DNA from 3 places in the Bradyrhizobium sp. HKCCYLRH3061 genome. Region 3 is predicted to be linked to each of the others. Evidence: predicted binding sites of a transcription regulator. Region 3 holds the regulator's gene; each other region holds the start of a gene.
What was found. Region 3 encodes PhoB, which activates phosphate uptake and scavenging genes when phosphate is short. Its sites were predicted from a motif close to TGTCATNNANCTGTCAT; they were not measured.
Positions count from the first base shown of each region.

Region 1: phnC (phosphonate ABC transporter ATP-binding protein) is a predicted target of PhoB. The motif match lies at 2,063-2,079, and genes of this name have one in related genera.
Region 2: ACQR2C_RS07505 (DUF47 domain-containing protein) is a predicted target of PhoB. The motif match lies at 1,471-1,487, and genes of this name have one in related genera.

Region 1 covers NZ_JBNPUE010000001.1:179,065-182,336, forward strand. Annotated here, with positions in the region: gene phnE (phosphonate ABC transporter, permease protein PhnE) at 1-65, opposite strand, end outside; gene phnD (phosphonate ABC transporter substrate-binding protein) at 138-1,067, opposite strand; gene phnC (phosphonate ABC transporter ATP-binding protein) at 1,139-1,948, opposite strand; gene ACQR2C_RS00890 (DapH/DapD/GlmU-related protein) at 2,124-2,786, shown strand; gene ACQR2C_RS00895 (alpha-D-ribose 1-methylphosphonate 5-triphosphate diphosphatase) at 2,783-3,272, shown strand, end outside.
Region 2 covers NZ_JBNPUE010000003.1:163,459-166,730, reverse strand. Annotated here, with positions in the region: gene ACQR2C_RS07510 (inorganic phosphate transporter) at 1-770, opposite strand, end outside; gene ACQR2C_RS07505 (DUF47 domain-containing protein) at 785-1,429, opposite strand; gene ACQR2C_RS07500 (branched-chain amino acid ABC transporter permease) at 1,573-2,541, opposite strand; gene ACQR2C_RS07495 (branched-chain amino acid ABC transporter permease) at 2,543-3,272, opposite strand, start outside.
Region 3 covers NZ_JBNPUE010000001.1:514,436-517,707, forward strand. Annotated here, with positions in the region: gene ACQR2C_RS02460 (HoxN/HupN/NixA family nickel/cobalt transporter) at 1-164, opposite strand, end outside; gene ACQR2C_RS02465 (trypsin-like serine protease) at 333-1,649, opposite strand; gene phoB (phosphate regulon transcriptional regulator PhoB) at 1,797-2,504, opposite strand; gene phoU (phosphate signaling complex protein PhoU) at 2,521-3,237, opposite strand; gene pstB (phosphate ABC transporter ATP-binding protein PstB) at 3,268-3,272, opposite strand, start outside.

The sequences.
Region 1 (3,272 bases), 340 kb from region 3:
TTGCGGTAGGCGCGCTGCAAAGGTTCGAGCTGCTGTTCAGGCAGGATGGCGACGGCTGACGACATGTTTGCCGGTGCAAAGCGCAAATAGGCCGGCGGGGCTTCGATGACGCGGTCCCCGCCGGCCCGGTGCAACGCTTACGAGCCCTTCTTGCGGAGGGAGTCGACGAATTTGATCAGCTCGACAGTCTTGTTGTAGTCCTCCGTCGAGATCGCCTCCCACGGCTTGTTCTTGCCGTCGGACAGCTTGGCGAAGGCTTCCGGATCCTTCTTCGCCGCGTCGAGGAAGGCCTGCTTGATTGCGGCCTTCATGTCGGTGGGCAGGTCGCTGAGATAGGCGTAGGGCGAGTTGATGATCATGTCCGACTTGCCGATGATGCGGAAATCTTCCTTCTTCAGCGGCGTGCCGTCGGCCGACTTCACCATGTTCTTGGTGAGCATGCGGGTCAGGTTGGAGTCATCTCCGTTGTTCCACCAGTTTGCGGCGACGTCGACGGTTCCCTGCGCCAGGGCAAGCACGGCGTTCTCGTGGCTGCCCGTAAAGATGACCTGGGAGAAATAGGTGTCGGGGTCGATGCCCATCTGGCTCATCTTGAAGCGCGGCATGTTGTTGCCAGAGGTCGAGTTCGGGTCCACCAGGCCGAGATTCTTGCCCTTCAGATCCTCGAGCTTCTGGTACGGGCTCTTGGCGAGCACGTAGAACACTGAATAATAGCCCTTCGAGCCGTCCGAGTTGACGTCGATCACGAAAGCGTCCGTCTTGACGCCCGTCACGCGCGCGCGGGCGAAGGAGGCCGGACCATAATAGCCGATGTGAATGTTGCCGGCGCGCTGGCCTTCGATGACCGCGGCGTAGTCATTGGCGACGCGCAGCGTCACCTTGACGCCGAGCTCCTTGGAAAGATAGTTCACGAACGGCGTGTAACGCTCGACGACACCCGAGCCGTTTTCGGCCGGGATCGCGGCAAAGGTGATCTCCGGATATTTGGTTCGCCAGTCCTCGGCCGAGGCGGACGAAGCGAACGACAGAGCGGCCAAACCGGCCAGAATGAGACGACGATTGATCATGGAACGTCCTTCAAGTTTCAGGGGACGATGTCAGGATTGACACGACAGATGCGCCCGCAGCACGCAGGCAATCAGGCGACGGCAACTTTGCCGACAGCCGGAACGGATTCGGGAGCTTTGGGCATTGCCGGCGGCATCACCTCGTCGGCCTCCAGATCGTACAGCTCGCGCGCGATCTGGCCGGTGAGCGCCGCCGGCAGATCGTCGAACACGACCCGACCATTCGCCATTCCGATCAATCGGTCGCAATAGCTGCGCGCCAGATCGAGCGAGTGCAGATTGCAGATCACGGTGATGCCGAAATGCTTGTTGATGCGCAGCAGCGCGTCCATGACGATCTTGGTGTTGCGCGGATCGAGCGAGGCGATCGGCTCATCGGCCAAGATGATTTCCGGATTCTGGACCAGCGCGCGCGCGATCGCGACGCGCTGCTGCTGCCCGCCCGAAAGCTGATCGGCGCGCTGCGCGGCGAGGGAGGCCATGTCGAACTGCTCGAGCGCGGACAGCGCCATGGCAACATCCGCCGCCGGCCAGAGCTGCGCCAGAGAGCGCCACGACGGGATTTCGGCGAGTCGCCCCATCAGGACGTTCGTGAGCACGTCCAATCGGCCGACCAGATTGAACTGCTGGAAGATCATCGCCGAGCGCGCGCGCCACTGCCGCAGGTCGCGGCCGCGCAGCGCCGTCACATCGAGATCCTTGAAGAGAATGCGGCCGCCGCTCACAGGACTCAGGCGATTGATGGACCGCAGCAGGGTCGACTTGCCCGCGCCGGAACGCCCGATCACGCCGACGAAGCTGCCGGGTGCAACAGAGAAGGACGCATTGTCGACCGCGGCTTTCATGCCAAAACGGCACGTCAGGCCATCCACCACCAGCATTGAATTCTCCAGACGCCTCGCTTTGGCCTATCGCTAACGTCTCGATTCTACAGTTATGTGACAGCAACACTGCGGCGCCACATCCGTCCACATGCCGGTCGGCAGTCATGTAGATGTCACGCATCTGTCATAGGGGAGACCCAACACCTTCACAGGCGTAGAGACAGGATGCGAGATGGCCGGCAAGCTGCTTTCGATTGAACCTACCGTTGACCCTTCGGCCAAGCTCCAGGACGTGACGCTCGGCGCCTATTGCGAGATAGGCGCCCGCACCATCCTGCAGGAGGTGACGATGGGCGACTACTCCTACGTGGTCAACGATTCCCAGATCACCTACACGACGGTCGGCAAGTTCTGCTCGATCGCGGCGATGACCCGGATCAACCCGGGCAACCACCCGATGCAGCGGGCGACGCAGGCCCATTTCACCTATCGCGCCAGCGCCTATTTTCCAGGCGAGCCCGACGATGCCGAGTTCTTCGCCTGGCGGCGAGAGCATCATGTCCGGATCGGACACGACGTCTGGATCGGCCATGGCGCGATCGTGCTGCCGGGCCGCAACATCGGCACCGGCGCGGTCGTGGCGGCTGGCGCCATCGTCACCAAGGACGTTCCGGCCTATACGATCGTCGCCGGCAATCCGGCGCGCCCGGTCAAGCGCCGGTTTCCGCGCGAGGTCGAGCAGCGGCTGCTGGATCTGGCGTGGTGGGATTGGAAGCACGAGGCGCTGCGCGCGGCGCTGCCCGATTTCCGCAAGCTCGAGATCACCGCGTTCCTGGATAAATACGAGGCCGCTCTCGACGCCCGCGTCCCGGTACGGCAGAGTGCCGCCCCATGACCGATATCTCAATCTCGCGGGGCCGCTGTCTCGTCGACACCGACCTCGCGGACACCTCCTTGATCATATCCGGCGACGTCATCGCCGGCATCGGGACACCGGGATGCCGGTCAGGTCTCGAACTCGATGCGGAGGGGCTCACCGTGCTCCCCGGCATCGTCGACATCCACGGTGATGCGTTCGAGCGCCAGATGATGCCGCGGGCCGGGGTCGATTTCCCGACCGACGTCGCGCTGATCGACAGCGACCGCCAGGCCGTCAGCAATGGCATCACCACGGTCTTCCACGCAACGACCTGGTCATGGGAGCCGGGCCTGCGCAGCGCCGACAATGCGCGGCGGCTGCTCGAATCGATCGAAGCGCTGCGCCCGCAGCTCGCGGCCGACACGCGCTTTCATCTGCGCCACGAGACCTTCAATCTCGACGACGAGGAGGAAATCGGCCAGTGGCTCGCCGATCGGCGCGTCGACCTGTTCGCCTTCAACG
Region 2 (3,272 bases), on a different contig from region 3:
CCCTGCATCGGATTCAGCTTGGTGATGCGCAGGCCCATGGTGCGGACGATGCGCCAGCCGCCCATCAGCGTGCCCAGCGCCATCGCGGCCTGGCACGACAGCACCACCCAGAACGGCACCGTGAACTGCTCGCCGAGATGGCCCTGCGAGTACAGCAGCACCGCGATGATGCCCATCGTCTTCTGCGCGTCGTTGCCGCCGTGGCCGAGCGAATACAGCGAGGCCGAAGCGAATTGCAGGATGCGGAAGGCCCGGTCCACGGCAAACGGCGTCGAGCGCACCGAGGCCCAGGACACGATCGCAACCAGGATCATCGCCAGCACCAGCCCGACAACGGGCGACAGCACGATCGCGAGCACGGTCTTGGACAGGCCGCTCCACACGGTGGCCGAGATGCCGGCCTTGGCAACCCCTGCCCCGACCAGGCCGCCGATCAGCGCGTGCGAGCTCGACGACGGAATGCCGGCCGCCCAGGTGACCAGGTTCCAGACGATCGCGCCGACCAGAGCCGCGAAGATCACGTGGGCGTCGACGATCGCGGGATCGATGATCCCGGTGCCGATGGTCTGCGCGACATGCAGTCCGAACACGCTGAACGCCACGAAATTGAAGAACGCGGCCCAGAACACCGCATATTGCGGCCGGAGCACGCGGGTCGAGACGATGGTCGCGATCGAGTTGGCGGCGTCGTGCAGGCCGTTCAGGAAATCGAAGGCGAGTGCGACGGCGATGAGGCCAACCAGGATCGGAAGGCCGAGTTGAGCGTCCACGGCGCGGCCCTACCCTAGACCTGTTCGATCATGATCGAATTGATCTCGTTGGCGACGTCGTCGAAGCGGTCGGCGACCTTCTCCAGATGGTCGTAGATCTCGGCGCCGACGATGAAGTCCATCGTGTTGGCGTTGCGGTGCTTGAGGAATAGCTCCTTCAGCCCGATGTCGTGGAGGTCGTCGACCCGGCCCTCGAGCTTGGTCATCTCCTCGGTGATCGCGGTGATCATCGGCACGTTCTGGCCGATCGCCTGCAGCAGCGGCAGCGCCTTTCCGATCAGATTGGCGCAATCGACCAGCAAGGTGCCCATCTCGCGCATGGTCGGCTCGAACTCCTTGACCTCGAACAGCACCACGGCCTTGGCGGTCTGCTGCATCTGGTCGATGGCGTCGTCCATCGAGGTGATCAGGTTCTTGATGTCGCCGCGGTCGAACGGGGTGATGAAGGTGCGGCGGACCGCGGTCAGCACCTCCCGCGTGATGTTGTCGGCCTCGTTCTCGAGCTGGCTGACGCGCTGGCAGTGCCTGAGGATGTCGTCGCCGCCCTTAAGCATGTCCTGCAGCGCATGCGCGCCTTGGATCACCACCTTGTTGTGGCGGGCGAACAAATCAAAAAACCGCTCCTCCCGCGGGAGAACGGCGCGAAACCAGTGCAGCATGGGACGAGATCCATCCATTCCGAAACGGGCCAGGGCCGGCCCGTCACAGAACTGTCATACTCCGGATCGCGCACCAGCAGAAGCGGTGGCCGGTTCATCCACCGCTTTCTGCCCTTTCGACGATCTCTTTACAGATCAATAGCTTAGAGGGATCGCTTGAACAGATGGGCGATTTCTCCGACCACGCCGCGGCGGAAGGTGAGCACGCAGGCGACGAAGATGCCGCCCTGGATCACCGTCACCCACTGGCCGAAGCCGGACAGATATTGCTGCATGCCGACGATCACGAAGGCGCCGACGACGGGGCCGAACACGGTGCCGAGCCCGCCGACCAGGGTCATGAGCACGATCTGGCCGGACATCCCGACCTCGACGTCGGTCAGCGAGGCATTCTGGGCGACGAACACCTTCAGCGCACCGGCGAGGCCAGCCAGCGTCCCCGACAGGATGAAGGCGAGCAGCTTGTACTGGTCGGTCTTATAGCCCAGCGAGATCGCCCGCTGCTCGTTCTCGCGGATCGACTTCAGCACCTCGCCGAACGGCGAGTTGATGGTGCGGAAGATCAGCAGGAAGCCGGCGAGGAAACCGGCCAGCACGACGTAATACAGCACCGTCGGCTTGGACAGGTCGAGGATGCCGAACATCCGCCCCTGCGGAATGCCCTGGATACCGTCCTCGCCATGGGTGAACGGCGCCTGCAGATAGATGAAGTACAAGAGCTGCGACAGCGCCAGGGTGATCATCGCGAAATAGATGCCCTGCCGGCGGATCGAGATGTAGCCGGTGATCACCGACAGGACGAACGATCCGGCAACGCCCGTGAGGATGCCGAGCTCGGGCGGCAGCCCCCACACTTTCAACGCGTGGGCGCTGCAATAGCCGGCCGTTCCCAGGAACATCGCGTGGCCGAACGACAACAGGCCGCCATAGCCGATCAGGAGGTTGAAGGCGCAGGCGAGCAGCGCGAAGCACAGCGCCTGCATGACGAAGAACGGGTACAGCCCGGTCCACGGCACGATCGCCAGCAGCGCTGCCATGATGACGAACACGATCATCTCGTCGCGCATCGCGCGCGGGGTGATCGGCAGGGTCGCGTCGGTGATGGATGTCATGTCAGGCCGCCCGTCCGGTCAGACCCGTCGGCTTCACCAGCAGCACCAGGACCATCAGAACGAAGACCACGGTGTTGGAAGCCTCGGGGTAGAAATACTTTGTCAGTCCCTCGATCACGCCGAGCAGGAAGCCGGTGATGATCGAGCCCATGATCGAACCCATGCCGCCGATCACAACCACCGCGAACACCACGATGATGATGTGCTCGCCCATCAGCGGCCGCACCTGGTTGATCGGCGCCGACAGCACGCCGGCCAGCGCCGCAAGCCCGACGCCAAGGCCGTAGGTCAGCGTGATCATGCGCGGGACGTTGATGCCGAAGGCCCGCACCAAGGTCGGGTTCTCGGTGGCTGCGCGCAGGTAGGCGCCGAGCCGGGTGCGCTCGATCAGGAACCAGGTCGCCAGGCAGACGACCAGGGAGAAGATGACGACCCAGCCGCGATAGACCGGCAGATACATGAAGCCGAGGTTCATGCCGCCACGGAGCTGATCCGGGATCGCGTAAGGCAGGCCGGACGAGCCGAAGAAGTTCTGGAACACGCCCTGGATGATCAGCGCCAGTCCGAACGTCAGCAGCAGTCCGTAGAGATGGTCGAGCCCGGCAATCCATTGCAGCATGGTGCGCTCGAGGATCATGCCGAAGGCGCCGACGATGATCGGCGCCAGCAGCAGCGCCCACCAATAATTGATGCCGCCGAGGTTGAGCAGAAAATAGGCGCAGAACGCGCCC
Region 3 (3,272 bases):
GTGCCGACGATGGCGGGCCGGTCGGCGTAGAGCGCGAATGCCCAGGCCCAGGCCACCGCATTGGCCGCGACCAGCCCAGCGACGAGCGCAACGGTCCTGCCGGGCTGCGACCGCCACCACAGCAGCCGCGGGGCACGAGGATGATCAATTGGAACAATCGTCATACTCGAACTATAGCAAGAGCCAGGCCAGTTCGGTAAAGCCCCGCTGCAGGCGAAAGCTGCAGGAAAAAATCGGCTGCACTTGCCGGATCGCCCGCTCGCTTGGCAACCCGCTATCCAGTCGCGCACAGATCGTGACCAGCGGCGGGACCTCTCTCGTCCCCTCCCCCTTCACCGCGCCGAGGCACTCTGCGCCGCAATCTCGCGCCGCACGACGGCCTCGAACTGGCTTGCGGGCGCGGCGAACATCAGCCGGGTCTCCTCGTGGAACGCCGAGAAGATGCCGACAACGGTCGGCTGCCCGCCGACCTCGGCCAGGATCGGCGAGCCCGAATAGCCGAAATTGGCGAGGCAATGCACCGTCAGCAGCCGGGCATCGCTGGTCATGCCGGCGCTGCAATTGCGCTGGCCGGTCGGCGAATAGCGCCGCTCCTGGCCGTAGCCGATCTCGGAAATGGCGCCAGCCTTGGTCGCAGCCTGCAGTTCCTCGCGCGTCAGCGCCTTGACCGCGACCGGCTTCGACGGCAGCGCATCCTTCAGCACGATCAGCGCCCAATCGGCGGGCGAGCGGTCGAGCGACCATCTGTCGTGCCGGGTCGGGACGAAGTCCGGCGCCACGATCAGCTTGTCGGCGACCGACGATGCCGCCGGCGTGCCCCTGTTCATGCCGGCCAGGAAGCGGACATTGCCGGGGCTGACCTGCGCGACGCCGTTGAACACGCAATGCGCGGCGGTGAGCACGACGCGCGGCGCGACCAGAGTGCCGGTGCACCAGCCGCCGGTCGAGTATTGCGCGACGGTGACGACGCCGATCGACGACGCCGGCCACGAGGTGGGATCGACGACCTCGCCGATGTGGCGGTCGAGCCCGAGCAGTTGCTCCGGACGCGGAGCGGCGACGCCCGCCTCCGCCGATTCCGGCTTCGGCCGCCAGGCCGCAATGGCGCTCTGGGCCTGGACGCGCTGCGGCTCGGTCAGCTTGACCCTCTGCACGTCGCGGCCGGCCGATCGCACGCCGCTGCGACCCGCCATCACCAGCCAGGCGTAGCCCTGCACGACGTCCTGCTTCACGCCGCGACCGTCGAGCAGCATCAGGCCCAGCATGTATTGCGACTGGGCGAAGCCCTGCGCTGCCGCGCGGCTGAACCAGCGGCCGGCTTCGCCATAATTGCTCGCGACACCTTCGCCGTTGACATAGGCGATGCCGAGATAATGCTGGGCGACGGCGAGGCCCTGATCGGCGGCCTTGCGATACCACGCCAGCGCCTCGGCGGGGTTGCGCGGTTGGCCCCAGCCGAAGGCCTCCATGAAGCCGACGTCGAACTGCGCCCGCGCATCGCCCTTGGCGGCCAGCGGCAGCAGGCGGCGCATCGCCGCGGCGTGCTGTCCGTTTCCCGCCGCGGCGACCGCGTCTTCGAGCTCGGCGGCCGCGGCGCCCGCCGCGCTGCCGAGCAGCACGGCTAGAGATATGATGATGGTCTTGATCAAGGGCGTCCGCTGGGACCGAAACATCGTGACGGGCCACGAAGCAGACACGATCAAGACGGCGGCGGCGTGGCGGAAAGCGGACCGCGATCTCCTCAATCGGGCCCCCTCGCGCCTCACACCTGCTTCATCCTCACGCCCGATCGCCCCTTACACCTGCTCGCTCTTGGCGAAGCGATCATCGAGCGCATAGCCGGCGCCGCGCACGGTGCGGATCGGGTCCTGCTCGCGGCCCGGATTGAGCAGCTTGCGCAGGCGGCCGATATGGACGTCGACCGTGCGCTCGTCGATATAGATGTCGCGGCCCCAGACGCTGTCGAGCAGCTGCTCACGGCTGAACACGCGGCCGGGATGCTCCAGGAAAAACTCGAGCAGGCGGTATTCGGTCGGGCCGAGATCGATCGGCCGTCCCGAGCGCGCCACGCGGCGCTTCTCGCGGTCGAGCTCGATGTCGCCATAGGACAGCACGGTCGCCAGCCGCTCCGGGCTCGCCCGCCGCAGCAGGCCCTTCACGCGCGCCAGCAGCTCCGGCACCGAGAACGGCTTGACGATGTAGTCGTCGGCGCCGGTCGCGAGGCCGCGCACGCGCTCGCTCTCCTCGCCGCGCGCGGTGAGCATGATGATCGGCAATTGCCGGGTCTCGGACCGCGCCCGCAGGCGGCGGCACAGCTCGATGCCGGACAGGCCCGGCAGCATCCAGTCGAGCACGACGAGATCGGGAACGCGCTCCTTCAGCCGTGTGTCGGCCTCGTCTCCGCGCGCCACCGTCTCGACCTCGTAGCCTTCGGCCTCGAGGTTGTAGCGCAGGAGCGTCGTCAGCGCCTCCTCGTCCTCCACCACCAGAATTCGGGCGCCCATGTCAGAACCGTCTCTCTCAGTTGCCGGGGATCGTCGATGCGAAGCTCGTCATGTCGCCCTTCGGGCGCTTGTCCATGATCTGCTGGCCTTCGATCATATAGAAGACGGTCTCCGCGATGTTGGTCGCGTGATCGCCGATGCGCTCGATGTTCTTGGCGCAGAACATCAGATGGATGCAGAACGAGATGTTGCGCGGATCCTCCATCATGTAGGTCAGGAGTTCGCGGAACAGCGAGGTGCAGATGGCGTCGACCTCCTCGTCGCCCTTCCACACCGTCATCGCCGCCGGCAAATCGTGCGCGGCATAGGCGTCCAGCACCGTCTTGACCTGCGACTGCACCAGGTCGGTCATGTGCTCGAGCCCGCGGATCAGCTTGAGCGGATGGAAGTCGCTCTCCAGCGCCGCGACGCGCTTGCCGATGTTCTTGGCGAGATCGCCGATGCGCTCCAGATCGGTGGCGACCCGCATCGCACCGACGATCTCGCGCAGGTCGACCGCCATCGGCTGTCGCCGGGCGATGGTAAGAACGGCGCGCTCCTCGATGATGCGCTGCAGCTTGTCGACCTCGGCGTCGGTGGCGACCACCTTCTGGCCGAGTGCGATGTCGCGCCGCACCAGCGCATCGACGGAATCGACGATCAGACGCTCGGCGAGGCCGCCCATTTCCGACACCAGCCGGGTGAGATCCTGCAGATCGCTGTCGAACGCCTTGGCGGTATGTTCACTGGCCATGATGATCTCCTGAAGTCAATGTCGTCGGCGTCAGC